DNA from 2 places in the Nitratireductor sp. WH36-1 genome. Region 2 is predicted to be linked to the other one. Evidence: riboswitches for the same ligand, from Rfam matches in the RefSeq annotation. Region 2 holds a riboswitch; the other holds the start of a gene.

Region 1 (14,799 bases), 1.1 Mb from region 2:
TATTTCCGCCAGTCCGAACAGATCCCGACCGAGGTGCGGCTTGGCGTGGCCAAGATGGTTCTGCCGGGCGCCGATGGCGGCCAGGAACACTGGCGCGCGGGTGGCGTTCTCCTGCAGTTCCTGCCGGCTTCGCATGAGCGCATGCGCGGCGCGGATCTGCACGGCGGTGACGGCGACGAGAACCATGACGGCTCGACGCATCCCGAAGATGATGCCTGGCAGGAAGCGCGCATGCTGCTTTCCACGGCCGAGATGACCGAGCTGGTCGATCCCACCGTGGGGTCGGAGCGGCTTCTCTATCGCCTGTTCCACGAGCATGGCGTGCGTGTCTATGAAGGCACGAACGTGCTGGACGACTGCTCCTGCTCGCGCGACAAGATCAAGGCGGTTCTGGACGGTTTTACGCCGGAAGAGCTGGCTGAGAGCACGGATGAAGGCTCCATCCGTGTGACCTGCGAGTTCTGCTCGACGGAATACGTGTTCGACCCCGCCGACTTCAGTTGATCCGTGCGGCCGCGCCCGGCAGGTCGAGCGAAAAGGCCGGGATGTCCACATCGAAGAATGCACCATGCGGACCGCGCATGGTGTAGCGTCCGACCATGATGCCCGAGGGTGCCGTAAGCGGGCACCCGGAGGTGTAGGTGTAACTGTCGCCGGGCTGCAGCACCGGCTGTTCGCCGACCACGCCCTCGCCACGCACTTCCTGCACCCGTCCCGTTTCATCGGTGATGTGCCAGTAGCGCGAAACCACCTGAACGGTTTCGGGCGAATGGTTGGTGATGGTGATCCGATAGGCCCAGACGAAATGACGGCTTTCCGGGTCCGACTGGGACGACAGATAGCTGGGCTCGGCGCACACTTCGATGGATTGGGTGACGGTTCGATACATTGGGGCAAGCTCTTGCTGGACGCGCCACGCGAGCATCGCGTTGCGCGTCTTCATGAAAGACCGCGACTATAGCAGAAATTACGGCAGAGCTCATGGCGTCTTCGCTCAGGAAGGCCCCATAATGCTCCCCAGTGACGCTCTCCATAACGTTCCCATGACGCCATTGTGAGCGGCATGAGAGCAGGAAAGACGCTAATCATGGGCCGTTCAGCAGGGAAACAGTGGTGAAACATGCTTGACGGTTGGGCGCACCGAAAGATCGATCCCGGATTGTCGGCCATGGCGACGCAGCTCGCGGCGGCGGGAGTGCGCGCGAACGCCATCACTTATGCAGGTCTGGTTCTGGGGCTGGCGGCAGCGGCGGCCATCGCATTCGGCGCTTATTGGGCCGGACTGGCGCTTGTTCTCGCCAGTCGCCTGTGCGACGGGCTGGATGGCGCTGTGGCGCGCATCAATGGCAAGACAGATTTCGGCGGCTATCTCGACATTGTGCTCGATTTCGCCTTCTACGGCGCGGTGCCGCTTGGCTTCATCATTGCAGATCCGGAGGCCAACGCCATTGCCGGCGGGGTGCTGCTTCTTGCGTTCTACGTCAATGGGGCGAGCTTTCTCGCCTATGCGGTGATGGCCGAAAAACACCGTCTCAAGAGCAGGGCGCGGGGCGAGAAATCGCTGTTCTTCACCACGGGGCTTGCCGAGGCCAGCGAGACGCTGGCCGTGTTCGTGGCCATGTGCCTTTTCCCGCAATGGTTCGCGATCTTTGCCTACGCCTTTGCTCTCATCACGCTCTACACGACCGTGTCGCGCATCGTTCTGGCGGCAGGCCGGTTCGGCTGAACCGGCCTGGAGCGCGGGGCTGAGGTTTAGACCGCGTCCAGCGCGCGCTCGACATCGGCGACAAGGTCGTCGCCGTCTTCGAGGCCCACCGAAAGGCGCAGCGTGCCATCGCCAATGCCAAGCTCGGCGCGCGCCTCGTCCGACAGGTTCTTGTGGGTCGTCGTGGCGGGATGCGTGATGAGGCTCTTGGCATCGCCCAGATTGTTGGAAATCTGGAAGATTTTCAGCGTATTCTCAAACGCAAAGGCTTCCTTCTTGCCGCCCTTCAGTTCGACGCAGAGAAGCGTCGAGCCACCCTTCATCTGTTTGGCGATGATGTCGGCCTGCGGGTGGTCCTTGCGGCCGGGATAGATGACGCGCGCGATCTTCGGATGCCCGGCGAGCAGATCCGCGATGCGGCCGGCGCTCTCGGTCTGCTGGCGCACGCGCAGCGGCAGTGTCTCCAGCCCCTTGAGCAGCGTCCAGGCGTTGAACGGCGAGAGGCTCGGCCCGGTGTGACGGAAGAAATCCTGCAGGTGCTCGTCCACCCACTCCCGGTCCGAAAGCACGACGCCGCCAAGGCAACGGCCCTGACCGTCAATATGCTTGGTGGCGGAGTAGACGACCACGTGTGCGCCAAGCTCCAGCGGCTTTTGCAGGAGCGGCGTGGCGAACACGTTGTCGACCACCAGTCGCCCGCCGATTTCGTTGGCAAGTGCGGCGACACCGGCGATGTCGGCCACTTCCAGCGTCGGGTTGGTCGGGCTTTCGAGGAAGAACAGCCTGGTATTGGGCCGCACGGCGGCTTTCCAGTTCTCAAGCTTTGCGCCATCGATCAGCGTGGTTTCGATGCCGTAGCGCGGCATCAGCGTCTCGACCACCCAGCGACAGGAGCCGAACAAAGCGCGGCCGGCGACCACGTGATCGCCCGCCTTGAGAGAACAGAGAAGGGCGGCGGTGACGGCAGCCATGCCGGATGACATGGCGCGGGCTTCTTCTGCACCCTCCAGCGCACACATGCGGCGCTCGAACATGTCCACGGTGGGGTTTGCATAGCGCGAGTAAACGAAACCGGGCTCTTCGCCCTTGAAGCGCGCCTCGGCGGCTTCCGCGCTGTCATAAACGAAGCCCTGAGTCAGATAGAGCGCTTCTGAGGTCTCGCCGAAATGCGAGCGGGTGACCCCGCCATGCACGAGGGCTGTCTGTGGTTTCCAGTTGTCTTCGAAATGATCGGTCATCGCTTCTTTACCCAACAAAAAAACCGGCCGCGAAAAGTCGCATGCCGGTTCGTCCATCGAGCGCGGCCTTTTAGCGACTTCTTTAACGTGGCTGCAAGCCGACCGGCCAAATCACCACGGGATAAAGGTCCATTAGACCCTCAAGCGCCTTGCGTCAACGACAAGCGGCGCTAAACCTCGTTCAATTAAACCCTGTGCAAGGAGAAGGGGCGTTGGCAAAAGCGGGAATTCTGCCGGACAAGGACATCGCGGCACTGTTCGACAACGGGGCGCTGGCCTCGGCCCGCCCACTGGACCCTGACCAGATCCAGCCGGCCAGTCTCGACCTCAGGCTTGGCGCTGTGGCGTATCGCGTGCGCGCCAGCTTCCTGCCCGGTCCCAACCATCGCGTTTCGGAAAAGCTCGACCGGCTCAAGCTGCACGAGATCCAGCTGGGCGAGGGGGCGGTTCTGGAAACCGGCTGTGTTTACATCGTGCCGCTTCTGGAAGGGCTCGATCTGCCGGATGGCATCTCGGCTTCCGCCAATCCGAAAAGCTCAACCGGCCGGCTCGACATCTTCACGCGCGTGATGACCGACAATGGCCAGGAGTTCGACAAGATCCCCGCCGGCTATTCCGGCCCGCTCTACATGGAGGTGAGCCCGCGCACCTTCCCCATCGTTGTGCGCACCGGCTCGCGCCTGTCGCAGATCCGTTTCCGCACCGGCAAGGCGCTGCTTGATGAAAGCGCGCTTTCTGACCTGCATGCGCGTGAAACGCTGGTCGCGGCGGAAGAGCCGAACATCACCAAGGGCGGCATTGCGCTTTCGGTGGATCTGAGTGGCGACGCAAACGGGCTGATCGGCTACCGCGCGAAGCATCACACGGCGCTGATCGACGTGGACAAGCGCGACCAGCACGAGGTTGCCGATTTCTGGGAACCGCTCACCGGCGATGGCGCTGGCGGCCTGATTCTCGATCCGGACGAGTTCTATATTCTCGTGTCGCAGGAGGCGGTGCATGTGCCGCCTTTCCATGCCGCCGAGATGACGCCTTTCGATCCGCTGGTGGGCGAATTCCGCGTTCACTATGCCGGCTTCTTCGATCCCGGTTTCGGCCATTCATCGGCAGGCGGCACCGGCAGCCGCGCCGTTCTGGAAGTGCGCAGCCACGAAGTCCCGTTCATTCTCGAACATGGACAGATCGTTGGCCGGCTCGTTTATGAGCGGATGCTGTCGCGGCCGAGCGCGCTCTATGGCGCGGACCTGAAGTCAAACTATCAGGGCCAGTCGCTCAAGCTCTCCAAGCATTTCCGGATGCGCTGATCGTTCCGATCAGCGCTCCACCTTCTGCTTTTCGGCATTCATCGCCTGCACTTCTTTGCGCAGGGCGCGGATTTCATCGAGGATGACTTCCTGCTCGGCCTGTAGCGCCGTGCGCTCTGCCGATGCTTCCTCATCATGCTCGGCCTGCATGGCCGAGACGATGATGCCGATGAAGAGGTTGAGCACCGTGAAGGTGGTGGAGACGATGAAGGGGATGAAGAACATCCAGGCAAGCGGATAGACTTCCATCACCGGTCGCACGATGCCCATCGACCAGCTTTCCAGCGTCATGATCTGGAACAGCGAATAGGCCGAATGACCGATCGTGCCGAACCAGTCTGGGAAGGATGCGCCGAAAAGCTTCGTCGCCATCACGGCGAACACATAATAGACGAGGCCCAGAAGCAGCATGATGGAGCCCATGCCGGGCAGCGCCGCGACAAGGCCGCCAACGACCCGGCGCAGCGACGGCACCATGCTGACCAGCCGCAACACACGCAGAATGCGCAGTGCGCGCAGCACCGAGAGGCCGGCCGTTGCCGGCACCAGCGCGATGCCCACGATCAACAGGTCGAAGATGCGCCAGGGATCGCGGAAGAAATTCTTCTGGTAGACCGCGAAGCGCGCCATGAGTTCCAGCACGAAGACGCCGAGGATTGCCCGGTCGATCGTCAGCAGCAGCGGGCCAAGGGCGGCCATGGCGCGCTCTGAGGTTTCGAGCCCGAGCGTGACGGCGTTGATGACGATGAGGACGGTGATGACCGCCTCGAAACGGCGGGATTCAATCAGGCTCTTGAGCGCTTGCACGGTGTGGTGATCCGGTTGGTGAATTGCATTATGCGGGGCGGCTGACAGGTGGGGTGGAAATGTGTCTGCGTCAAGCCGTCATAAACGGCTCGTTTTGAAACGAAAAGGGCTGTCCGCTGTGCGGGTCAAGAGAGTGAGCGGGATGGTGCGCCATCTCCGAATTCGCCCCCGCATGCAAAAGGGGACGTCCCGCAGGACGTCCCCTTTCTGATCTGCGGCGGTGGGCAATCAGCCGATGGCCTGGCCATCTTCGCGCCAGACCGCGATGACCGCCGAGCGCGGCTTGCCGTTTCCGTCCGGCCAGTTGCCGCCCGGATGCTGGATGCCGACAAAGGCGACCTTGCCGTCCGGCGACCAGCTGAGGCCGGTCACTTCCGCGCCGTTCGGCGCTGTCAGGAAGCGGGCGATCTCGCCGGTTTCGGGATTGCCGACCAGCATCTGGTTGTTGCCCTGGCCAGCGAACTCGCCTTCATTGCTGTCGTCGCCGTCGGTCTGGATCCACAGCATGCCATCGGAGGAGAAGGCCATACCGTCGGGCGAGTTGAACATGTTGCCTTCGTTGACGTTTTCCGAGCCGGCATAGACGTTGTCGTAGACGGTCGGGTTGCCGGCCATGACGTAGAGATCCCAGGTGAAGCCGTCTGCGCCGTGGTCTTCGCCAGCCGGGCGCCAGCGCACGATCTGACCGTAATTGTTGGTCTCACGCGGGTTGGGGCCGCCCACCGGCTGTTCATCACCACCGGCATTGGCCTTCACGCCACGGTTCTTGTTGTTGGTGAGGGCGCAATACACCTCCACGCGCAGCGGGTTTGCGGCAACCCATTCAGGGCGGTCCATGGTGGTCGCGCCGACCTTGGAGCCCGCCATGCGCGAGAACACCAGAATGTCCGCCAGTTCCATGCCCGTGCTTTCCGGGGTCAGCGGCAGCCACTCGCCGGTCATGTCGTCATTGAACTTTGCGACATACAGCGTGCCGTTCGACAGCAGGCCATCGGTCGGCTGGCCTTCGGCCCAGCTCTTGTCGGAGACATATTTGTAGATGAACTCGCCGCGCTCGTCGTCGCCCATATAGACCACGATGCGTCCGTCGGCGGCCTGCACCATCTCGGCGTTCTCGTGCTTGAAGCGGCCGAGCGCCGTATGCTTGACCGGGGTGGAGGACGGGTCGAGCGGGTTGATTTCCGTGACCCAGCCATGGCGGTTCGGCTCGTTGGGCTCTTTTGCGAGGTCGAAGCGCTCTTCAAACTTTTCGTAGGCGTAACGGCCTTCGCCGCCGATGCCGTAGCGCTTTTCGCCTTCGGTGGCTTCACGCTCGGCGGTCGCACCGAAATAGCCATTGAAGTTTTCTTCGCAGGTCAGATAGGTGCCCCAGAGCGTCTTGCCGGAGCCGCAATTGTTCATCGTGCCCTTGGGCGAAACGCCTTCAGGATCTGCGTTGGTCTTGACCAGATCGGAGCCGGCGGCGGGGCCGTCCATGGTCATCTGCGTTTCATGGGTGATGCGACGGTTGTAGGGGCTGTCGAGCACGACTTCATAGCCGTCGCCGCTGTCGGCGATCTCGAGCACGGTGACACCCTGCATGTTCTTGAGAAGACGCACTTCATCGGCGTTCTGCGGCATGCCTTCGGAGGCGGCCGGCAGGTTGATTTTCGGATTCACATATTCCGAGTTGATCGCGAGGATCGTCTTGTCGCCGTCGACGAAGGTTTCCATGCCGTCGGTGTTTTCACCGAACACCTTGTCGGACATGTCGACGGACACGCCCGTTTCCGGCGAATAGGCGCCCTCGGCTTCCTTGAAAAGCGGATCGCCCCAGCGCACCAGCGTCTTCCAGGCGTAGCCTTTCGGGACGTGAATGTCGTGGTCGGTGGCGATGCCAATCGGCTCGAACGCGAAGGCCGAGACTTGCGCCTTTGCGGAGGTGGTGGAGGAGAGAACTCCGCTGCCCATCACGGCTGCGGCAGAGCCGAAGGCAAGCACGCCGCCCAGAAAGCCACGGCGCGAAATGGCGCGCTCGACAACCGCATCGAAGCCATTGGCATCGGGGCGGGGATCGCGCATTTCATCGAATTCATCCCAGGAGAGATTGACGATATCCTGCTTTTTCATGACGGCATTCCTCTGGCTTTGTGCTGGACCGAGCCGACCTGTCTCGGCAAATGCCCAGACTCCTAGCGGAGGCGTGCGACGGTGATTTGACAGCCGGTGGAAAGTCGCGGGCCTGAGGGCCTCAACCCCGGCCAGTCGGGCAGGTTTTTGGCCGGAGAAAAGTTTTCAGCGCTCCAGCCGGTCGATGAACCACTGTGTCAGACGGGTCCAGACTTCGTCTTTCTCTCCGGCATCCTCGCAGCCGTGATCCAGATTGGGATTGTCGTTGACCTCGATGACGTGAATGCCCTCCGGTGTCGCCTTGATGTCGACGCCGTAGAGACCGCTTCCGATGCAGCGGGCGGCGCGCACTGCGGTATCGAGAACGTCAGCCGGCGTTTCGGTCAGTCGGAACGAGCGGAAGCCCCCTTCGTCGGGACGGCCCTGCCGCTCGTGATTGACGATCTGCCAGTGCTTCTTCGCCATGAGATACTGCACGGAGAAGAGGGGCTCGCCATCGAGAACCCCGATGCGCCAGTCAAACGCGGTCGGCAGAAACTTCTGCGCGATGAGAAGATCGGAATCTTCCAGCCATTTCATCGCCAGTGTTTTCAATTCGGCCATGTTCGAGGCCTTCTTCACGCCGCGCGAAAACGAGCTGTCTGGCGTTTTGAGCACCAGCGGAAAACCCAGCAGGTCAGCCGCGCGTTCAAGATCGGCGGGGCCGGCAATCATCACGGTCGGCGGAACCGCCACGCGGTGCGTTGCCATCAACTCGTTCAGGTAGACCTTGTTGGTGCAGCGGATCATCGAGAGAGGATCGTCGATGACCGGCATCCCTTCCTGCTGCGCACGGCGTGCAAACCGATATGTGTGGTTGGAGATGGACGTTGTCTCGCGGATGAAAAGGGCGTCGAAATTCGCCAGCCGCGGCAGATCCTTCCGGGTGATCGGCTCCACCTCCACTCCCATCCGGGCAGCAATGCGCGACCAGTGCTTCAGCGAGGTCACGCTCGATGGCGGCAGTTCCTCGCGCGGGTCGATCAGCGTTGCGAAACTGTAGCGTGCCGGAACGCGGGTGCGGCTGTCGCGCCACTGCCGGCTGGTATAGCTGTGCAGGGAGGCGGTGAAGCGTTCTTTCTCCTCCGCGCTCATGCGCGATAGCGGGCGAAAGCCGATGCGCGTGATCGTCGCCCATTCTCCGTCCTTGATGGCGACTTCGAGCGCGGGGGCGCGAAACCAGTCGAACAGGAGTTTTGCAAAACGCTCCCAGCCCCTGTCGGGACCAATGCCAAAGAACACGCTGACGCTTGCAGGAAAGACGCCGCCTGTCTCCGCCCGGCAGCGATTGAGCGCCTGCTCCAGTTCGGGAAGTGCGTTTTCATAGAGTTTGCGCGCCGACAGGTCGATCATGGTTTCGACCGAGGGAATGACGCGATGGCCGCGAGAGCTCGCCAGCAGCGATGCATAATATCCGCGGCTTTGATAGGCGTAACTGGACGACAGGTTGATGATTTTCGGCCGCTGGCCCCGAAACAGGGCTGGATGCGCCAGGTAATCGCGATTGGTGATGATCTTGTAGGGGGTGGCGGTCTCGTCGAGGTCGCCTTTCTTGCCTGTCAGGATGACCCAACTCATCTGGGGCCGCTCTCCGTGTTGAAAGCGCGCAACGCCTTTTCGTAGCGAAGCGCGCTCATGCCGTCTTGATAGTAATTCTCGTATCGGCCGAATGGGTGATAGCCGGCGCGCTGATAGAGCCGGATCGCCCCTTCATTGTCTTCCCGCACTTCCAGCCGCACCGCGCGCAGGCCCCTGTCCAGCACCCGGCGTTCGAGCTCCAGAAGCAGAGCCGCCGCCACGCCCCTGCCGCTTTCGGCAGGATCAACCGCGATGGAATAAAGCCGCGCAATGGTGCTGGTGCGCCGGGTCAACGCCAGCGCATAGCCAATGATGCGCCCGTCTTCCTCGGTCGCACAGATGATGGCGCTCTTCGCCTCCATCAGGCGTCTCAAGGAGCGGCGCGACAGCCTGTCGCCGGGGAACGCTGCATTCTCAATCGCAAGCAGCGCTTCGAGGTCGCGCGCATGTGGCGTTCGAATATCAAAAGGCATGCCACCGTCGCCCTGACGCGAAAAATGTGCCTGTGCGGTCAAGACCGTCCGCAGGGTCCGGCAAGGCGTATTTGATGCGAAGACATTCCCCGGAATGGAAATGCAAAGTGAGAACCTCGAAATGACCGCGCTGGCGGCCTGGGCCCGGATCAGTGAACAGGCCGCATCTTACGCCTTCTCACTTCTCCGCGCCATCGTTTCTCATCGATGCGAGACCGATTGTGCGAACCTGGGTGGTGCGGTTGTTGTTGGTCAGGTTGAAAAGCGAGATGCCGCTCCGGCGAGGCGGGGGACGTTGCATCAATGCCTGGGAGTGGGCTTCATGTAACGGCCCGGACCGGATGGATACCGTGCGGTGCATCCCCGTGCATGAGATGAACCGCATGTATGCATGCATGATGAGTTGGCTTTCACGCTTGCCGATGAGCGCGCGGTGATCGTCGCCAGCGATCAAAAAAGCAAAATTGTGCATCCTCTGGACTCTGAGGTTGCGCCGTATATTGTTTAATTAGCCGTTTATATTAGCGAAACCGTGTTGCGCCTTGGGGGTGGCACCGGTTCAGGCCGGAGGGAGGGGTTAGATGTCCAGAAACCGCAGCAGTCGCGTGTCCGGTCTGAGGTTTGACAGAGGGCGCAACGCAACGGGGGCATTGCTCCTTTCCGCGCTGTTCCTGATGGGCGGTTCTGCAAACTCGGTCGCTCAGGACATGCCGCCGCCGGCGGTGGTCGTGGAACCCGTTGCATTGGTGGATGTCGGGGAGACCGCTGTCTTCAACGGTCGCCTTGAGGCGGAGAAGCGTGTGGCCATCAGGCCGCGTGTCGCAGGAACCCTGGAGAGCATCGATTTTCAGCCGGGTGATCGGGTGAACAAGGGCGATATCCTTTTCCAGATTGATGATGACCTTTATGCCGCCGCCGTTAAAGAAGCGGAAGGCGCTGTGCGGTCTGCAGAGGCGCTGCAAAAGTCTGCCGAGCTTGAAAGGGAGCGGCAGGCGGAACTGGTCAAGCGGCAGGCCACGTCGCAGGCCATGCTGGACAACGCAGTTGCAAATCTCGGCAATGCCGATGGCGCGCTCATTCGGGCGCGTGCGGCTCTGGAGCGGGCGGAGCTCAATCTCTCTTACACCAGTGTGGAAGCGCCTTTTGCGGGGCGTCTTAGCGCTGCGACAGTTGATGAAGGTGCGCTCATCGGTCCTGAGGGCGGCCCCCTTGTCGCGCTCACGCAGCTCGATCCGATCCACGTGATCTTTCCTGTGCCAACCGCGATCTATCGTGACTATTCCGAGCGCGTTCAGGCAGGGGAAGCCAGCACCAAAGCGTCTGTAAACCTGGTGCTCGCAAACGGGTCGGAGTATTCGCTGCCGGGAGATCTCGACTTCATTGAAAGCACGGTCAGTCCCGGCACGGACTCGATCAATCTCCGCGCGCGCTTTGACAATGCCGATGGCGTTTTGCTGGATCAGGAACTGGTTCGCGTCGTTCTCGCGTCAAGCGAGCCGGAACCCCAGCTCACTGTGGATCAGCGCTCCGTGCTTCACGATCTGAGCGGCACCTATGTGATGGTCGTGAATGGCGAGAATGTCGTCGAGCAGCGCAGGGTCGAGATCGATCGAACCGTTGGCGGGCGTTCCGTTATCAGAACGGGGGTCACAGAGGGTGAGAATGTGATCACGGATGGTCTGAACAAGGTTCGGCCAGGAATTGTGGTGGATGCAGCTTTAGCTTCGGGGAGCTGATCCATGATTGCCAATGTATTCATCTCCCGGCCGCGCCTCGCTGCGGTCATATCGATCGTACTTTTCCTGAGCGGTCTGCTCGCTCTGGCGCGCATGCCCGTCGAGCAGTTTCCCGATATCGTTCCGCCGCAGGTTTCCGTGATCGCCAGCTATCCTGGGGCGGGCGCGGAAGTGACCGAGCAAACGGTTGCGCAGATCATCGAAGACAAGGTCACCGGTGTCGACGACATGATCTACATGCAGTCGACGTCTGGCGCGGACGGGACGTACATCCTGTCCGTGAGCTTCGAGGTCGGCACGGATCCGGATATCGCCACCGTCAACGTGCAGAACCGCGTGGCTCTGGCAGAGCCGCTTCTGCCGGCGGAAGTCAATCAGATCGGCGTGCGCGTTGCCGCGAAGTCGACGTCCCTGCTGATGGGCATAACGCTTTATGCAAGCGACGATCAGGTCACCGGCGAAACGCTGACCAACTATGCCCGCATCAATCTGATTGATCGTCTGAAGCGCGTTCCGGGCATCGGCGATGCGTCTCTATTTGCGCTTAACCAGTTCTCCATGCGGGTCAATCTCGATGTCGACAGGCTGGCTGCGCTGGGGCTTGTGCCGGCGGATATCATCGCTGCCCTTCGCACCCAGAATGTTCAGGCTGCTGCCGGCAGGGTCGGCGGGCAGCCGATGACGGACGATCCCAGTCTGCAGCTGAATGTCACCACGACCGGCAGACTGAGCGATGCGGAGGAGTTCTCGAGGATCATCATTCGCTCCAATCCGGATGGCTCGGTCGTCCGGGTCGGTGATGTCGCCGATGTCCAGCTTGGCGCGCAGAATTCCGATGTTTCGGCCAGCTACAATGGCGTGGCTGCGACGATGATCGGCATTTATCTCGCCCCCGGCGGCAATGCGCTCAACGCTGCCAACAACATCAAGGTGATCCTGGAAGAGGCCGCAGCCGATTTCCCCGATGGCATCAAATACGACATCATTGGCGATAGCTCGGAGTTCGTTCAGGACAGCATCACGGCTGTTGAGCACACACTGATCGAGGCCTTCATACTCGTCATCATCGTGGTGTTTGTCTTCCTTGGCAGCTTCAGGGCCACCATCATTCCTCTGGTGGCGGTTCCCGTCGCTCTTGTCGGCACGTTCTCTGTCATGCTGGCAATGGGTTTCTCCCTGAACACGGTTTCGCTTCTTGCGCTTGTTCTCGCGATTGGCATCGTGGTCGACGACGCTATCGTGGTTGTGGAAGCCGTCGAAGCCAAGATGGAGGAGAACCCGGAAATGTCGCCGGCGGATGCGGCGCGGGCTGCCATGGGGCAGATCACGGGCGCAATCGTCGCGATCACCCTGGTGCTTCTGTCGGTCTTCGTTCCGGTCGCATTCATCCCCGGTATTTCGGGGCAGTTGTTCCAGCAGTTCGCGGTTGCAGTTTCCGTTTCGATGGTGATTTCGGCCGTGAACGCGCTCACGCTGTCTCCCGCGCTGTGCGCCATCATCCTGAAGCCGCATCACGGGCCAAAGCGCGGCGTCATGGGCTGGCTGTCCAGGCAGATCGACACGACCCGGAATGGCTATGCCCGGGTCGCCGGTGCAATCGCCCGGCGCGCGGTTCTGGGGATCGTGCTTCTGGTGGCGGCCGCTCTTTTGACCGGCTACCTGTTCAACAAGACGCCGACCGGCTTTCTTCCTGCCGAGGATCAGGGCTCGTTCCTCGTTGAAACGCGGTTGCAGGAGGCGGCTTCCGTCAATCGCACGGCCGCTGCCCAGCGCCGCGTGGAGGACATGCTGAAGGGGCTGCCGGGTGTCGAAAGCGTAACGAGTGTTGTCGGTTTCTCGATCCTGGATGGCGCGGCCAAATCCAATGCGGCCTTTGCGCTGGTCTCGATGGAGCCTTTCGAGGACAGGACGACGGCAGAAACGACCGTGTTCAGCGCGATCGACGCGGCCAATCTCTATGGGCTTTCCGAACGTGAAGCGCAGGTGCTCGCGTTCAATCTTCCGCCCATCATGGGGCTCGGGTCGGGCTCTGGATTTGAGCTGCAGATTACGGATACGCAGGGGCGCTCGCCCGCTGATCTGGCGGCTGTTGCGCGGGCCGTATCCGTTGCGGCCAACCAGCATCCGGCCCTGTCGCAGGTCTACACGACCTTCTCTGCCGAGAGCCCGCAGCTCTTCCTGGATATTGACAGGGAGCGGGCCTATTCGCTGGGCATCCGCGTGAGCGATGTATTCGCCGCGCTGCAGGCCACGCTGAGCAGCGCCTATGTGAACGACTTCAATCTGTTTGGCCGCTCCTGGCAGGTGCAGGTCTCCGCCATCGAGGAGAACCGAAACTCGGTCGATGACATTGCGCGCATTCAGGTGCGCTCATCCACGGGCGAGATGGTGCCAATCGGAGCCTTTTCCAAAGTGAGCTATACGGTCGGGCCGCTGGTCCTGAGCCGGTATAACAATCTGCGGGCGGCCAAGATCAGCGGAAACCCCGCACCGGGTTACTCCACTGGTGACGCTCTTGCGGCGATGGAAGAGGTGGCCGCCAGTTCACTGCCCGCCGGTTACGGGTATGAATGGACGGGAACCGCGTTGCAGGAGAAACAGGCATCCGGACAGACGGCCGTCATCCTCGCCATGGCTGTCCTTTTCGCCTACCTGTTCCTGGTCGCGCTTTATGAGAGCTGGACCATTCCGGTGCCTGTTCTGCTGTCCGTCGTGTTTGGCGTGCTTGGCGCGGTAATCTCTCTGCTTCTGGCTGGGCTGCCGTTCAACGTGTATGCGCAGATCGGCTTGATCGTGCTCCTCGCGCTGGCTGCCAAGAACGCCATCCTGATCGTCGAGTTCGCGAAGGATCGCAGGGAGCAGGGTGCGAGCATCCTTGATGCCGCGATTGAAGGGGCAGGCGCGCGGTTCCGTGCGGTGATGATGACGAGCTTCGCCTTCATCGCCGGCCTGATCCCGCTGGTAACGGCGGAAGGTGCGTCAATGCTCAGCCGCCGCGCCGTGGGAACCGGGGTGGCCGGTGGAATGCTTGCGGCGGCAGCCGTTGGCATCTTCGTCATTCCCGCTCTCTATGTCGTCTTTCAGACCATTCGCGAGAAGGTCAAGCGGGTTTCGCGTTCGAAGCGTGAGGCATCCTGACATGCGTCTCCGGATTCGAACAATTCCAGGAAAAGTGGAAACCGGCTTTCCGCCCGGAATTGCGCAAACGATACATTAGAGCGTTTGCGCGTTTCAACGAGAAGCGGAAACGCCCGACATGCGTGCCCTGTTGAACGGCCTGTGCCGACGGAGGCCGGGTCTCCGCCAGCATCAGGCGTTCAAGGGAAATCGCACCGGCGTGGGAAGCTGGTTCCCGCCGAGGCTTCCATTACGCAGGCTCCTGCGGAATGGCTCTGTCCCGCACGGTCATCCCCTTTAGCTGACCGAGTGAACCCGAAAAGCTCTCCGCATCGTCAAGCGCTCTGGCCAGAATGATGGCGCCCTGAATGCCGGCGATTATGCCGTTCGCCCTGCGATCTGCCTCCTCTGCATCGAAGCCGACGCCTTCAAGCGCCCTGCGAAGAGCTTCAATCCATCTGGCAAAATAGGTTTTGACCTCGCTGGCAAAGCGGTCGCGTGTTTCTTCCAGCGCGAACGCGCCCACCAGGCATATGCGCCGGCCTGAATCGAAATAATCCTCAACCGCAGCGAACATGCTGGCCAGTGCGGTCTCTGGATCCTCTTCTTCCAGCGGAAGGAAGATGTTGTTCTCGAACCAGCCATGAACATCCGCCAGCACCGCCGTCGCCATTTCTTCTTTCCCGCCGGGGA
Region 2 (14,799 bases):
GATGATCTACGACGAACGAAACGTCACAGAAACGGACTTTACACCTTCACTAGGCGCGACCAGCCGACTGGAGAAGGGAAAGCGCGCGCCCGGTCCGAGGTGTTGTTCGTTTGTCCCCAAAAAATAACGCGTTGTCGAGCCGTTTTCGGAGGTAACGTTGATGGAGATTGATGGAATGGCGACAATCTTGCTGCCGCCGTTAAAGGCTGCGCCATCAACGATGAGAAGCGCCTGCGATCCCTGCCGCTCGACGCGGGATGTCACCTCCACCAGACGCAGGGCCTGCGACGGCGTCTCCCGCTGACCGAAATCCATCGCCTGCACCAGGCTGTGCCCGCCCGACACCCAGAACGCGCCGGCGATGAGCAGCGCGCCCACCGCCCAGAACAGCGGGCCTGCCGGCCCGCGCTTCACGCGCCGGTGTGCTGCACCCGGTTTCAGCATATCGAGGCCGGAGACGGTTTCACCCGACGGCAGCGCCGCGCGCGGCTTGCGCGCTTCGGTGTTCTCGCCGGGCGCAAGCGTTTCGAAGCCCACATCGACCACATCGCGCCCGGCATCGCGCCCGGCAACGCTTTGACGCTGCGATCCGCGCGCCCGGTCGGGCATCATGATTTCGCCCGAAAGAGGGCGTGCGCTGTCGGAGTGCCTCATAGCCGGCAGACTATCCTTTCGTGATCCGCCTTTCCGGGCTAAATGGAAATGGTTAATGCTTCGACCTCCCGCATATCAAGCAGGAGTTAACTTGCTATTAACCATGCGCATTGATGGTCTGACAGAATGCGTCCCGGCAACACCCGCCACCCAACGAACGCAGGTTCCTCGTGATTCGATTTGAAAATGTCGGCCATAGATACGGGATGGGTCCGGAGATCCTCCGCGATGTCTCGTTTCATTTGCCGGAGCGATCCTTCCAGTTTCTGAGCGGCCCTTCCGGCGCCGGCAAGACAACGCTCCTGCGCCTGCTTTTCATGTCGCTGAAGCCGACGCGCGGCCTGATCACGATTTTCGGCAAGGACCGCTCCAAGATCACCCGCACGGAGCTGCCGCTCCTGCGCCGCAATATCGGCGTGGTCTTTCAGGATTTCCGTCTGCTGGATCATCTCACCACCTATGAGAATGTAGCATTGCCGCTGCGCGTTCGCGGGCGCGATGAATCCACCTATCGCAGCGACGTGATCGAACTCCTGAAATGGGTGGGTTTAGGTGAGCGCATGCATGTGCTGCCGCCCATCCTGTCCGGCGGTGAAAAGCAGCGCGCCGCCATCGCCCGCGCCCTCATCGAGCAGCCCCGCATCCTGCTCGCCGACGAACCGACCGGCAATGTGGACCCGCAGCTCGCCCGCCGCCTGCTGCGGCTTCTTTTGGAGCTCAACCGGCTCGGCACCGCCGTCGTCATCGCCACCCACGACCTCGGCCTGATGGATCAGGTGGATGCGCGCCGCATGGTGCTTTCGGGCGGAAGGCTGGAAATCTATGACTGAGACGACCCGCCTCCTGAAGAATGTCGGCGCACGCCTGAGTTCGGGCGCGCGCGGCGCGGTGTCGCGCAAGCAGACGCCCATCGTGCCGTCGGACAACATTGCCGGCCGCGCCATGGTGCTCGTGATCGCGATCATGACCTTTCTTTCGTGCCTCACCCTGGGCGCGGTGACGCTGGTGCGCGACACCGCCTCCACCTGGCAGACGCAGATATCCCGCGAAGCGACCATCCAGATCAAACCCGATGAGGGGCTGGACATGGACGCCGCCCTCGCCCAGGCCCGCGACATCGCCGCCGGTTACAATGGCGTTCTCAACGCAAACATCGTCGACGCCGAAGCCACCGCACGCCTGCTCGAACCGTGGCTCGGAACCGGTCTCGACATTGAGAGCCTGCCCGTCCCCCGGCTCGTGATCGTCACCATCGACCCGACAGCACGGCCCGATTTCGCGGCCATGCGCGCAGAACTGTCGCAAAACGTCGCCAATGCGACGCTGGACGATCACCGCACCTGGGTCGACCGGCTCGTCGCCATGGCGCGCACCACGGTCACCATCGGCATGTCCGCGCTGGCGCTGATGCTTTCGGCCACGGCGCTCACCGTCATCTTCGCCACGCGCGGCGCGATGGCCGGCAATGGACACATCATCGAGGTGCTGCATTTCGTGGGAGCGGAAGCACCCTTCATCGCCTCGCAGTTCCGCCGGCACTTCCTGTTCGCCGGCATGAAGGGGGCTGCCGCCGGCGGCCTTGCCGCCATCCTCGTTTTCATCGGCTTCTACTGGTGGTCATCGCGCAACATGGCCACGCCCGAGGCAGATCAGGCCACGGCCCTGTTCGGCAATTTCGCCATCGGCCCATCCGGCTATATCGGCGTCGGCGCAATCGTGATCGTCATTGCCGTCCTCACGGCGGCAACCACCCATGTGACGGTGCTCTCCTATCTGAAGAATGTCGACACCGCCCATCCCGACACGATGTAGCCGCGATGATGTCCCAATTGACCTGTTCACCGGATGCGTGTCGACTATCCATCGCCGCAATTTGCAGTTAACGATCACCGCATGACACAGGAGCCCCAGCATGGCCTGAAAGGCCAGGGTCACGCATCACGCCGCAGCCGGCGATCCGGCGCGCGTCGCGTGTTCAGGGTGCTTTTGCTGGTGTGCACCATCGGTGTGTTCATTTTCATCGCAGGCTTCGGTTTATTTGCCGACCACATCGGCCATCTCTCCGTCCCCCGCGACATTGACGATGCAGACGGCATCGTCGTCCTCACCGGCGGCCAGTCGCGCATCGACGCCGCTGTCGAACTCCTGAAAAACGGCAAGGGAAAACGCCTTCTCATCAGCGGCGTCAACCCGATCGCCCGGGCAGACGATCTGCGGATCGCCACCGGCAGCGAAACAGAACTCTTCGAATGCTGCGTCGACATCGACCATGCCGCGCTCGACACGATCGGCAATGCCGAGGAAAGCGCCAAATGGGTGCAGGCCAACGCCTATGACAGCATCATTCTGGTGACCAACAACTACCACATGCCGCGCAGCCTTCTGGAAATGCGCCGCCTGCTGCCCGATGCGCAGGTGCACCCCTATCCCGTGGTCAACACGCCGCTCGACAATGGCGCATGGCTGGCGAAACCCAACGCGCTGCGCGTGCTCGCCACGGAATACACGAAATATGTCGGCGCATTGGTGCGCGAGGTCGTCCCCCTTCCCCGCATGACATTCCTGAAAAAGACGGCAGAAACCACCCAGGCCGATCTGCAGGGGAACTGAAATCCAGCCGCACTCCCCGCACGACGCTCCGGCATGGGCGCTTTGCCTCGCTCCCCGGTTGCTGTAAGAGCCTCACAAGAACCTGGAGCGTTTCCGCTTTTCGCTGAATCGTGAAAACGCTCCAATTCAATGTTTTCGTGCAATTCCGGACGGAAAACCGGCTCCCGTTTTTCCTGGAATTGCTCTAACGGGCCCTATCATGCTCCTCATCCGATCAGCCACCTTCAATGCCGTCTTCTACCTGAACCTCATCGTGCAGATGCTGTTCTGGACGCCCATCTTCTTCCTGCTGCCACGCAAGAAGGCGTGGTTCGTGCCGAAGTTCTGGGCTTCCTCGAGCCTGTGGCTGCAACAGGCGATGACCGGCGGGCGCTCGGAGATTTCGGGGCTGGAGAACCTCCCGGACGGTCCCTGCATCATCGCGCCCAAGCATCAGTCTTTCTGGGACACGATTGCCTTTCTGCCGCACATTCCCGATGCGCTCTACATCCTGAAGCGCGAACTGATGTGGATCCCCTTCTTCGGCTGGTACGTGGCCAAGATGCGCATGATCCCGATCAATCGCGGCAGCCGCACCAAGGCGCTCAAGCAGGCGGTGAAGCAGGCCCATGAGCTGATGAAGGAAAATCGCCAGCTCATCATCTATCCCGAAGGCACGCGCCGTCCGCCGGGCGCGGAACCGGCCTATAAATACGGCATTGTCGAGCTCTACTCACAGCTTGGCGTCCCGGTGGTGCCGGTTGCCCATGCGGCCGGCCTGTTCTGGCCCCGGCGCAAGTTCCTGCGCCATCCGGGCGTCATTCGCGCGCGCTTCCTGCCGCCCATCGAGCCCGGCCTGTCGCGCGAGGAGTTTCAGAAGCGCCTTGTCGGCGAAACGGAAGCGGCCTGCGATGAAATGCTGGTTGAAGCAGCCACTTCGGCCAATCCGCCGCCGCTGCCGGAGACAGCCCGCAAACGCCTTCAGCAGCTGGGCGTCACCGCCGCCTCCTGAAGCCAGACCCGACCCCAGGGTCAGGACCCTAGATAACGCCCTTGCCCGCATTGCCGGTGCGGGCAGCCACCGCTTCAAGCCAGTGATCGCGAATGCCCAGCGCCTGCAAGTGCTCGACCGTGTTGCGCACATAATCGACATTGGGCCCGGATTGCCCGACGGATGCGCTCACCTGCTGCGCCGCGTGGTCGATGTCCATGCTGCCGGCATATTGCCCGTGGGCGCGGTCGACCACATAGGTCAAAGCCTCGACCGCCGAACCATCCTCAAGCCGAATGCCCACCCGGCGCTCCAGATAGACATTGGTGACCAGTTCGCGCTCGCGCAGATAGTCCACCACTTCGCGCTGCAATTCTCCCGGCACGCGAAAAGCGAGCCCAAGGCATGAACCGCCACGGTCCAGCCCGAGCACCAGCCCCGGCCGGTCCGGCGTGCCGCGATGCACATGCGAATGGATGCAGAGCGCCCGGCGATAGCCGTGCAGTCTGGCCTTGCGGGTCTCCGTGTGGGCGAAACCCGGCCGCCACATCAGCGATCCGTAGCCAAAGACCCAAAAATCGTCCATATCGCCTGCCCAATGCTTGAAAGGGTGTTGCTGTGTCGTCATCACTGGTGGCGAACGGGTTAACCGGAGGACTTCATGCCGTCAAGAAAACGCACCAAACGCAATACCAGCCGCCGCTTCCTGCTGTTCGCGCTGTTCATTGTGCTGGCCATTCTCGTTTACACCGGCGGCTGGTTCTATGCTGCCGACACGCTGGAGCGCCGCACCATCACGGCCATCGAGGACATCAATCTCGGCCAGCAGAACGTCAATTGCGAGGAACCGACGGCCCGGGGTTATCCCTTCCGCATCGGCCTGTTCTGCCGCAGCGTTTCCTTCGAAAACGCCGAGACCGGCGTCTCCGTGAATGCTGGCGCGTTCCGTTCCGCAGCGCAGGTCTATCAGCCGATGCGCACCGTGGGTGAACTGGATTCGCCCGCGAAAATTACCGCCCCCCATTTCCCGCCGGTTGAAGCGAATTGGGACAATATGCGCCTCAGCGCGCGTCTCACCACCCGCCTGCCGGAGCGCGTTTCGAGCGAGGCCACCAATGTGGTCCTGACGCTGGACGACGATACGCGTCAGCCCATCGCGCGCGCAGACAGCATTCAGACCCACACGCGCCAGAACGGCGCGAATGTGGATTTCGCCTTCATCGCGCAGAAGCTCTCGCTCGACCCGGCTCTCACCAGCGGCGCGACCATTCCGGCGCTTGATGGTGAAGTGCTTTTGTCGCTGGATGATGGCGTGGCGCTGTTGGCCAATGCACGAAACGGGCTGCGTGGACGCTCCGGCAATGTGCAGAACCTGCGCCTCAGCGTGGCCGGCACCGAGGCCGGGCTCAGCCTTCAGGGGCCGATACGTATTGCGGAGAACGGTCTGATTGACGCCGAGCTGCGCGTCACGGTCAACGAGCCGCAGACCATTGCGCGTCTTGCCGGCGATCTTTTCCCCGCACAGCGCGATCAGATCCAAAGCATCACATCGGGGCTTGCCAATCTCGGCAAGGCGCCGACCCTGCCGGTCAATATCCGCCAGGGCCGTGTCTTTGTCGGTTTCATTCCGCTCGGGCGCGTACCGCCCGTCAGATAAGCCTTACGGCTTTTCAGGATGGGCCAGCGCGTGACGTCCGAAGTCCGGAACGTCGATGTCCTGGCCCGCCTCGATGATGGAGCGACGGATGGCGCGGGTGCGCGTGAACATCTCGAACAGCTTGTCGCCATCGCCCCAGCGGATCGCGCGCTGAAGCGCGGAAAGGTCTTCTGAAAAACGCGCCAGCATCTCCAGAATGGCATCACTGTTGTGCAGGCACACATCACGCCACATGGTCGGGTCTGACGCTGCCAGACGCGTGAAATCGCGGAAACCTGAGGCCGAGTATTTGATGACCTCGGATTTGGTCACCGCTTCCAGATCGTCCGCCGTACCGACAATGTTGTAAGCGATGATGTGCGGCAGGTGCGAAACGATGGCCAGCACCATGTCGTGGTGCTCCGGGTCCATGCTGTCGACCATCGCGCCACAGCCTTCCCAGAAGGCTGACAGACGCGCAAGCGCATCCGCATCCGTGTCCGGCAGCGGCGTCAGAATGCACCAGCGCCCCTCGAACAGATCGGCAAAACCGGCGGCAGGTCCGGAATCCTCCGTACCGGCAATTGGGTGGCCGGGGATGAAATGCACAGTGTCCGGCAGATGCGGCTGCATCTGCGCGACAACAGATGCCTTGGTGGAGCCAACGTCGGTCACGATCGCGCCCGGCTTCAGCGCCGGCGCAATCGCCTGCGCCACCGCACCCGAAGCGCCAACGGGCACCGAAATGATCACCAGATCGGCATCGCGCACCGCCGCAGCCGCGTCCTGCTCGTAGACATCGCCCAGTTCCAGCTCGCGGGCCTTTTCCAGCGTCTGTTCACTGCGCGTCGAGATGGCGACGGTCGACGCCAGACCGGCATGCCTGATGGCGCGTGCAAGCGACGAGCCAATCAGGCCGATGCCGATCAGCGCGACCTTGTTAAAAAGAGGGTCAGGCACGATTCAGCCTTCCATGAATTCCTTGAGAGCGGCGACGACGCCGCGGTTGGCCTCTTCCGGGCCGACGGTCAGGCGCAGGGCGTTGGGGAAACCATAAGGCACCACACGCCGCAGCACATAACCGCGCGAACCAAGGAAGGCATCGGCCTCCGCAGCCGTCTTGCCGCCATTCTCCGGGAAGTGGATCAGCAGGAAGTTGCAGACACTGGGCGTCACACGCAGACCAAGCTTGCCAAGCTCTTCAACCAGCCAGGCGCTCCAGGTCTCATTGTGCTCAAGCGCGCGCTGCAGATGCGCCTTGTCGCGGATCGCCGCAGCACCGGCCTCAATGGCCAGCGCATTGACGTTGAAGGGGCCGCGCACGCGGTTCACCGCGTCCACCACGTGAGCCGGCGCATACATCCAGCCGATGCGCAGCGCCGCCATGCCGTGGATCTTCGAGAAGGTGCGCGTCATGACGACATTCTCGCTCGACGACACCAGCTCGATGCCGGCTTCATAGTCGTTGCGGCGCACATATTCCGCATAGGCGGCGTCCAGCACCAGAAGCACATCCTTCGGCAGGCCGGCCTGCAGGCGGCGCACCTCTTCAACCGGAATATAGGTGCCGGTCGGATTGTTCGGGTTGGCCAGGAAAACGATGCGCGTCTTCGGCGTCACCGCCGCAAGGATCGCATCCACGTCGGTGCGCTCATTGTCTTCCTTCACCACCACCGGCTTGCCGCCGGCGGCCAGGATCTGGATGCGGTAAACGAGGAAGCCATGCTCGGTGAAGATGCCTTCATCACCGGGCTTGATGTAGGTCTGGGCCAGCAGGCCGAGCAATTCGTCAGAACCATTGGAGCAGAGAATGTTGGCCGGGTTCAGGCCATAGGTCTCGGCAATCGCCTCGCGCAACGCCGTCGCCGAACCGTCCGGATAGAGCTCCAGATGTCCCATGGTTTTGGAAATCGCCTCAACGGCCGCTGGCGAAGGGCCAAGCGGGGACTCGTTGGAGGAGAGCTTCCACACCTTCATGGCGCCGGGCGCGCTTTCGCGACCGGGTACATAAGCGGCGATATCCATGACACCGGGCTTCGGTTCGGGACGGTCGGACGTGCTCATTGAATGGTCCTGCTCTAGGGAAACGGTTGATGGGAACGCCTGTCTCAGGCGAAAATCCGTCAGATGCTTTAGACCATGACGGCGATTGACGCAAAGAAAACGCCACCTTAAATAATGATCTCCATTCGTGGTGATTTGGCCGGTCGGCTTGCAGCCACGTAAAACAACTCGCTAAAAGGCCGTGCGATGCAAGAATATTGCTGAGACCGGCCGCGATTTCGCTGCCGGTCTTTTTGTTTGGAGCCCGGTCCTTTTTGTTTGGAGCAAAACAATGCCGATCAAGATCCCCGACCAGCTTCCCGCCCGCGACGTGCTCGTGCGTGAAGGTGTGTCCGTGATGGACGAGGAAACAGCGCTGCGGCAGGACGTCCGCCCGCTGCAGATCGGACTGCTCAACCTCATGCCGAACAAGATCCGCACCGAAACGCAGTTCGCCCGCCTCATCGGCGCTTCGCCGCTTCAGGTGGAGCTGACGCTTGTGCGCATCGGCAACCACCGCGCCAAGAACACGTCGGAAGACCACCTCATCTCCTTCTACCAGACCTGGGAAGAAGTGCGTGACCGCAAGTTCGACGGCTTCATCATCACGGGTGCGCCCATCGAGCTTCTGTCGTTCGAAGACGTCACCTACTGGAAGGAACTGGAGAAGATTTTCGACTGGACGCTGACCAACGTCCACTCCTCCTTCTTCATCTGCTGGGGCGCAATGGCCGCCGCATGGCACTTTCACCGCGTTCCCAAATACACGCTGGAGAAGAAGGCGTTCGGCGTCTTCCGCCATCGCAACAACGCACCCGCCTCACCCTTCCTCGCCGGTTTCTCCGACGATTTCGCCATTCCGGTGTCGCGCTGGACCGAAGTGCGTTCCGCCGACATTAAGCCGGAAACGGGCCTGCAGGTGCTGATGGAATCGGATGTCACGGGGCCGTGCCTGCTGACGGAGGAGACGGGCAACCGGCTCTACATGTTCAACCACATCGAATATGATTCCACCTCGCTGAAGGAGGAATATGATCGCGATGTGGCTTCGGGAACCGAGGTCGCCGTGCCGCACGGCTATTACCCCGATGATGATCCGAGCCGCCCGCCCTTAAACCGCTGGCGCTCGCACGCGCATCTTCTGTTCGGCAACTGGATCAACCAGGTCTACCAGTCGACGCCCTACGATCTGGCGGAGATCGGCGCAGGGCATCAGGCTACGAAATGAAATTGCTAGCCGCGTAGAAGCGCGGCAGCGTCGCGGGCGAGCTTCACCGTGCGTTCGCCCGCCGGCATGGGCGCGGCCAAAGCCGCCGCCTGCCCTGCCCATAAGGGCGAAAAATCGCTCACCCCGGCCTTTTCCGCCGCAGCGCGCAGCGGGCCAATGGCAGCCGTCGCCAGCGGAAACTCCGGCGCATCATCGCTCATCGGTCCCACTTCGCTGACGAAGCGGTTCAAAAGCCCGCGGGCTGGCCTGCCGGTGAACACATTGGTCAGAACCGTGCGGTCGTCCCGCGCCAGCGCCAGCGCATCGCGATGGCCCGCGCCGGTCAGCGCCTCGGGCGATTGCAGATAGGCCGTCCCCACCTGAACGGCGGAAGCGCCAAGCATGAAACAGGCCGCCACGGCGCGCCCGTCGCAGATGCCACCGGCTGCAATGACCGGAACGGAAACCGCGTCCACCACCTGCGGCACCAGCGCCAGCGTGCCGGGCTGCGTCGCAATCTCCGGCTCCAGAAAGACGCCGCGATGTCCGCCGGCTTCCGCGCCCTGCGCGATGATGGCGTCGCAGCCGTTTTCTTCCAGATAGCGCGCCTCGGCCACGGTGGTCGCCGAAGCGATGATCTTCGCCCCCGCTTCGCGCACGCGCGCCATCAGCGCCTCATCCGGCAGGCCGAAGTGAAAGCTCACCACTTCCGGGCGCGTCTCCTCGACGATGACGCAGCTTTCCTCGTTGAAAGGATTGCGCCCGCCACCGGGCGGGGCCGCATCGGGATCGATGCCGAATTCGGAATAAAAAGGCCGCAGACGCTCGCGCCATGCCGCCTCGCGCGCGGGATCGGGTTCAGGCGGCACATGGCAGAAGAAGTTCAGATTGACCGGTCCGTCCGTCCCTTTTCGGATCGCCTCCATCTCGGCGCGTATCTTCTCCGGCGTCAGCATGGCGCAGGGCAGCGAGCCGAGACCGCCGGCGCTGCTCACGGCAATCGCAAGCGCCGATCCGGCAGATCCCGCCATGGGCGCCAGAAGGATCGGCAGTTCGATGCCGAAGAGTTCCGTAACGGATGTGCTCATTGCCATGATGGTTATCCCTTTCCCCCGTTTCGGCTCCCATTGCGCCCCCCAGCGCGACGAAGGCCGCCAACCCGTGTTGCGCCCTGCGGCGAAAGCACCGGCACGAAAACGCGCCGCGAGGCCCGCGCCGCCACCGGCAACCCCTGATAAAGGCGCTTCTCCGCCTCGACCACCAGAACGCCCGAGAAAATCGGCCAGAAACGCCGCCCGGCCTGCTCCAGAAGCTGATGCAGCCGCAGCACGAAGCGCCGCTCCGATGGCGGGAAGTGCAGCGCGTCCCCCCAGGCCGTGGCGGTGAAATTCGCCTCGCGCAGCGCCTCGGCAAGCTGGGCGCGCGAATAGGGCCGCCCGGTGCCAAACGGCGTGTGCTCGAAACGCGCCCACATGCCACGCCGATTCGGCACGGCAATGATCAGCCGCCCGCCCGGGGCCAGCACACGCCAGATTTCCAGAAGCGCCTGCTGCGGGTTCTCCACATGCTCCAGCGCATGCACCATCAGCACACGGTCGACGGAGGCGTCGGGCAGCGGCAGTTCCTCCTCGAACACCAGAGCGGTGGCCGAGGGTTTGCCCGAGGGCCACGGCACCGCGCCCTGCATGGCCGGCATGAAGGCGAAGGTGCGCTCCGCATCCGCGCCGAAACGGTCGAGCCAGGGCAGCGTGTAGCCAAGCCCGACAAACCGCTCGCTGGTGCTTTTCGACCAGATGGCGGAAAGCGCCATGGCGATGGAGCGCTCGGCCAGATGACCGAGCAGGGAGGAATAGAAGGCGCGAAGCGCGACAATGTCCGAAATCATGGCAGGGACGGTACCCCCCTTCCACGACACCGGCAAGAATTGTCGCACCCGGCGTGACAAGCCGCCGCCCCCGCCCTATCGTCCAGCCGACAACGGAGAGATTCATGGCCCTGGAAATCGAACAATTCATCTGTCGCAGCGACAATTTCGGCATTCTGGCCCATGACAGCGAAACCGGCGAAACGGCGCTGATCGACGCGCCGGAAGAGCGCGCCATCCTGTCAGCCGTGGAACGCACCGGCTGGCGTCCGACGATGATCCTGACAACCCACCATCACCCCGACCATGTGGAAGCCAATCTCGCGCTCAAGGAGCGTTTCGGCCTGACCATCATCGGCCCGGCGGCAGAAGCCGGGCGCATTCCCGGCATCGACAGCACGGTGAAGGAAGGCGACACGGTACGCGTCGGCAAGCAGGCGGTTCGGGTGATCGAAACGCCTGGGCACACGGCGGGGCACGTAAGCTATTACTTCGCCGATTCCGGCGTCGTGTTCACCGCCGACACGCTGTTTGCGCTTGGCTGCGGGCGGCTGTTCGAGTGCAAGCCGCCGGTGATGCTCGCCTCGCTCCAGAAGCTCGCCGCCCTGCCGCTTGAGACAATCGTTTATTGCGGCCACGAATACACGGAAACCAATGCGCGCTTCGCCCTGACGGTGGACCCCACCAACCCGGTGCTCAAGGAGCGTGCAAAAGAGATTGCGCGTCTGCGCAGCGAGGGCAGGCCTACCCTGCCAACCACCATCGGCGCAGAGATGGCCACCAATCCGTTCCTGCGCGCGCATGATCCGGTGATCCGCCGCAATCTCGGCATGGAAGGCGCGAGCGAAGAGGAAGTCTTCGCCGAAATCAGGAAGCGCAAGGACATTTCCTGACCTAACATCATTGGTCATGACCTCACGCCGCTGGCCCTGACCTCACGTCACGGGATCAGGCCGGCTCACCGGCCTTCTTCCGCGACGGTTTCAGGATCATGTTCTTTGCCGCGAGCACCGCGCCGAAGGTGATCAGCAAACAGGCGGCGATGATGCTGGTGGAGGGTTCCGCCGCGCCGGCTCCAATCAGGATCAGCGTCGAAAGAAGCGGCGCGGCATAGCTCGCCGCGCCCAGAACCTGAATGTTGCCGCGCTTGACCCCGTAATCCCAGGCGTAGAACGCAGCGCCCACCGGCATCAGCCCGAGACCGAGCACGTTCAGCCACTCGCTCGTGGAGACCGGCCAGACGGTTTCTTCAAGCAACACATGGCAGAGTGCGGAAAGGATCGCCGTCGCCGCACAGAACCAGGTCACGACGCTCGTCGGCACGGCCTGAAAACGGCGCGACAGGAGCGAATAACCGGACCAGAAAAACGCGCAGGCCCCCGCCGCCGCATAGCCCAGCGCATAGCGGCTCTCGAAGGTGAAGCCGCCGCCCTTGGTGATGATGAGCGCGGTGCCCACAAGCCCCAGAAGCGCGCCGGCAATGTGATGCCAGCCGAGCCGCTCGCCCGGCATGAGCGCGGAGCCGAGCACGATGAGCAACGGCCAGAGATAGGCGATCAGGCTCGCCTCCACCGCCGGCGCATTGCGCAGGGCAGTGAAATAGAAAAAGTGGTAGCCGAACAGGCCGGCAATGCCGATCAGCCAGACCACGGGCGGAATGGGCGCGGCAGGCGCAGAGGACGGCGCGGCCACCCGCATGACGAGACCGATCAGCGCGGCCACCGAAAAGGCCAGCGCCGACAGAAGAAATGGCGGGACAGCGCCCGACCCGGCTGTGAAAAGCGCCAGAAGCGCCCACATGGCAACAGCGGTAAATCCGATCAGCGTGGCGCGCGCCAAAATCCCCTCCCGGCGCAGATGCGCCCCTCAATCAACCGGACGGCCGCGAATGTGCACCGTGCCGACCTTGGTTCCAATCCGCGCTTCGACAGGCGTGTGATGGCCACGCGCCCCAAGCGGTCTGAAAGCTACCAATAGACGAGCCTTGTCGCGCAGGAAAGCGATGGTCGAGCGTCCCTTGCGATAACCCGAGACCGGGATGAACTTCGCCCTGCAGGTGATCAGGTCCGTGCCGATCCACTCTCCTCTGGCTGCCGGCGAGAAAACGATGTCTGCGCGCATTTCGCCATCGAACACCTTGAAGCGGCGGTTGCAGACGTCGGCTGCACTTGCCGCCGGCGACAGCAGGGCCGACAGCGGATCAAGCGCCCCGGCGAGATCCTTCTTCGACACGGCCACCCAGTCCTTGCCCCGTTTCTTGGGCTTCGGCGTTATCACCGTCTCCGTGATCTGCCCCTTGGAAAAACGGATCGTGGTCGTCTCACGCTTTTTGCCGCTCAGATAGGCAAGCTCATAGGAAGATGGCGTCACGGCATCGCCGGAGAGCCGGCCTTTCGAAATCACCGTGCCATCCGTCTTGTCGAACAGGCGCGCAATGCCGGCGCTGGCGAACCGCCCCGAAACCTCGAAGCGGCTTTCGTCCAGACGGCTCGTGAAATCGGCCTTTCCAATGGGGATGCCATAGAGAAACGCATCATAGCGAAGGCGGTGCGTCTCGGTCTCCGCCAGAGCGGTTCCTGAAGCGGCGCAAAAGCCAATCGCAACAACAAGACAATATCCAGCAGGCCGCATCACGAGCGGTCTCCTCCAGCCAGGCCGGCGAACCGGCAGCGTCCCTTCCCCTTGCGTGAAGAGGAATATTAAGGCATTTCTTTGGAAAAGGGCCATGGAGATTGTCCGAACAGGGGCGCTGGGTGCTTGACCCGCTCGCCAAATATCTCTATGGAACGGCAACTTTTTCCATAAGGCCGCCAATGATCAACCGCGCGCCGCCAATTTAAGGTGCGGCAGTGGGGTATGGACGGGCCAAGACGATGAAGGTTTGAAAAATGTCCCGCGCCTGCGAACTGACCGGCAAAGCCGTAATGACCGGCAACAATGTTAGCCACGCGAACAACAGGACGCGTCGTCGCTTTCTGCCCAACCTGTGCCACGTGACCCTGCAGTCCGAGGCTCTTGGCCAGAACGTGCGTCTGCGCGTTTCCGCCAGCGCCCTGCGCACGGTGGAGCACCGTGGTGGCCTCGACGCGTTCCTCGTGAAGGCGAAAGCGAATGAGCTTTCCCAGCGTGCACGTCTGCTGAAGAAGCAGGTCGAGAAGAAGATGTCCGAACAGGTTGCAGCTGCCTGAGGCTTCTGCGCCCCGGCAAAGCCGGGGCACTGTTTGACAGGATGATCGGCTCGCCATGGGGCGTGCATTTCCGGGTTGAGGCTTCAAGCCTTTTCAGGATTTGTACCGCTGGCGAGCTTTCTGGTTCCATCACCCAGGATAAAAAAATGAATCGGCTTTATGCGATCTGGCCTTTCATGGCCTCCATGGCGATCATCGTGACCGCCTCGAACTTTCTCGTTCAGTTTCCGTTTCGCCATTTTGGCCTGGGTGAGCTTCTCACCTGGGGCGCTTTCACCTATCCGGTGGCGTTTCTCATCAACGATCTGACGAATCGCCGCTTCGGCCCCGGCGCCGCCCGGCGGGTGGTGCTTTCAGGTTTCGTGCTGGCAGTGATTCTCTCGATCTGGCTCGCCAGCCCGCGCATCGCGATTGCCTCGGGCGCAGCGTTCCTCTTTGCACAGCTTCTCGACGTCGCCGTTTTCGACCGGCTTCGCGGCAGCGCATGGTGGCGCGCGCCGCTCATCTCGACGCTGATCGGCTCCATGCTCGACACGGTGCTCTTCTTCTCGCTGGCCTTTGCCGCGCGGTTTGCCTTTCTCGACACGGCATTCGGCCTGGAAGACGCTTCTCTGGCCTTCCCGGTCT

The links. Region 2 has a riboswitch for S-adenosylmethionine ahead of metA (homoserine O-acetyltransferase MetA). Riboswitches for the same ligand answer to the same signal wherever they lie in the genome.
Region 1: linked by a shared signal. The riboswitch ahead of AC4PTT_RS18150 (O-succinylhomoserine sulfhydrylase) and the one ahead of metA (homoserine O-acetyltransferase MetA) in region 2 are both predicted to bind S-adenosylmethionine.

Annotation. Positions count from the first base shown of each region.
Region 1 covers NZ_CM178970.1:3,796,420-3,811,218, reverse strand. Annotated here, with positions in the region: gene AC4PTT_RS18165 (Hsp33 family molecular chaperone) at 1-504, shown strand, start outside; gene apaG (Co2+/Mg2+ efflux protein ApaG) at 497-889, opposite strand; gene AC4PTT_RS18155 (CDP-alcohol phosphatidyltransferase family protein) at 1,121-1,726, shown strand; gene AC4PTT_RS18150 (O-succinylhomoserine sulfhydrylase) at 1,753-2,943, opposite strand; SAM riboswitch at 2,994-3,071, opposite strand; gene AC4PTT_RS18145 (2'-deoxycytidine 5'-triphosphate deaminase) at 3,156-4,247, shown strand; gene AC4PTT_RS18140 (ion transporter) at 4,257-5,054, opposite strand; gene AC4PTT_RS18135 (PhoX family protein) at 5,283-7,163, opposite strand; gene AC4PTT_RS18130 (RimK family ATP-grasp domain-containing protein) at 7,329-8,780, opposite strand; gene AC4PTT_RS18125 (GNAT family N-acetyltransferase) at 8,777-9,253, opposite strand; gene AC4PTT_RS18120 (hypothetical protein) at 9,432-9,725, opposite strand; gene AC4PTT_RS18115 (efflux RND transporter periplasmic adaptor subunit) at 9,835-10,989, shown strand; gene AC4PTT_RS18110 (efflux RND transporter permease subunit) at 10,993-14,127, shown strand; gene AC4PTT_RS18105 (TetR/AcrR family transcriptional regulator) at 14,357-14,799, opposite strand, start outside.
Region 2 covers NZ_CM178970.1:845,106-859,904, reverse strand. Annotated here, with positions in the region: gene AC4PTT_RS04160 (hypothetical protein) at 7-654, opposite strand; gene ftsE (cell division ATP-binding protein FtsE) at 825-1,484, shown strand; gene AC4PTT_RS04150 (cell division protein FtsX) at 1,477-2,466, shown strand; gene AC4PTT_RS04145 (YdcF family protein) at 2,548-3,264, shown strand; gene AC4PTT_RS04140 (lysophospholipid acyltransferase family protein) at 3,464-4,255, shown strand; gene AC4PTT_RS04135 (gamma-glutamylcyclotransferase) at 4,284-4,820, opposite strand; gene AC4PTT_RS04130 (DUF2125 domain-containing protein) at 4,896-5,891, shown strand; gene AC4PTT_RS04125 (prephenate/arogenate dehydrogenase family protein) at 5,895-6,830, opposite strand; gene hisC (histidinol-phosphate transaminase) at 6,834-7,934, opposite strand; SAM riboswitch at 8,052-8,129, shown strand; gene metA (homoserine O-acetyltransferase MetA) at 8,206-9,141, shown strand; gene AC4PTT_RS04110 (NAD(P)H-dependent flavin oxidoreductase) at 9,147-10,214, opposite strand; gene AC4PTT_RS04105 (class I SAM-dependent methyltransferase) at 10,220-11,005, opposite strand; gene gloB (hydroxyacylglutathione hydrolase) at 11,110-11,877, shown strand; gene yddG (aromatic amino acid exporter YddG) at 11,933-12,823, opposite strand; gene AC4PTT_RS04090 (DUF3108 domain-containing protein) at 12,851-13,615, opposite strand; gene rpmB (50S ribosomal protein L28) at 13,873-14,172, shown strand; gene AC4PTT_RS04080 (queuosine precursor transporter) at 14,319-14,799, shown strand, end outside.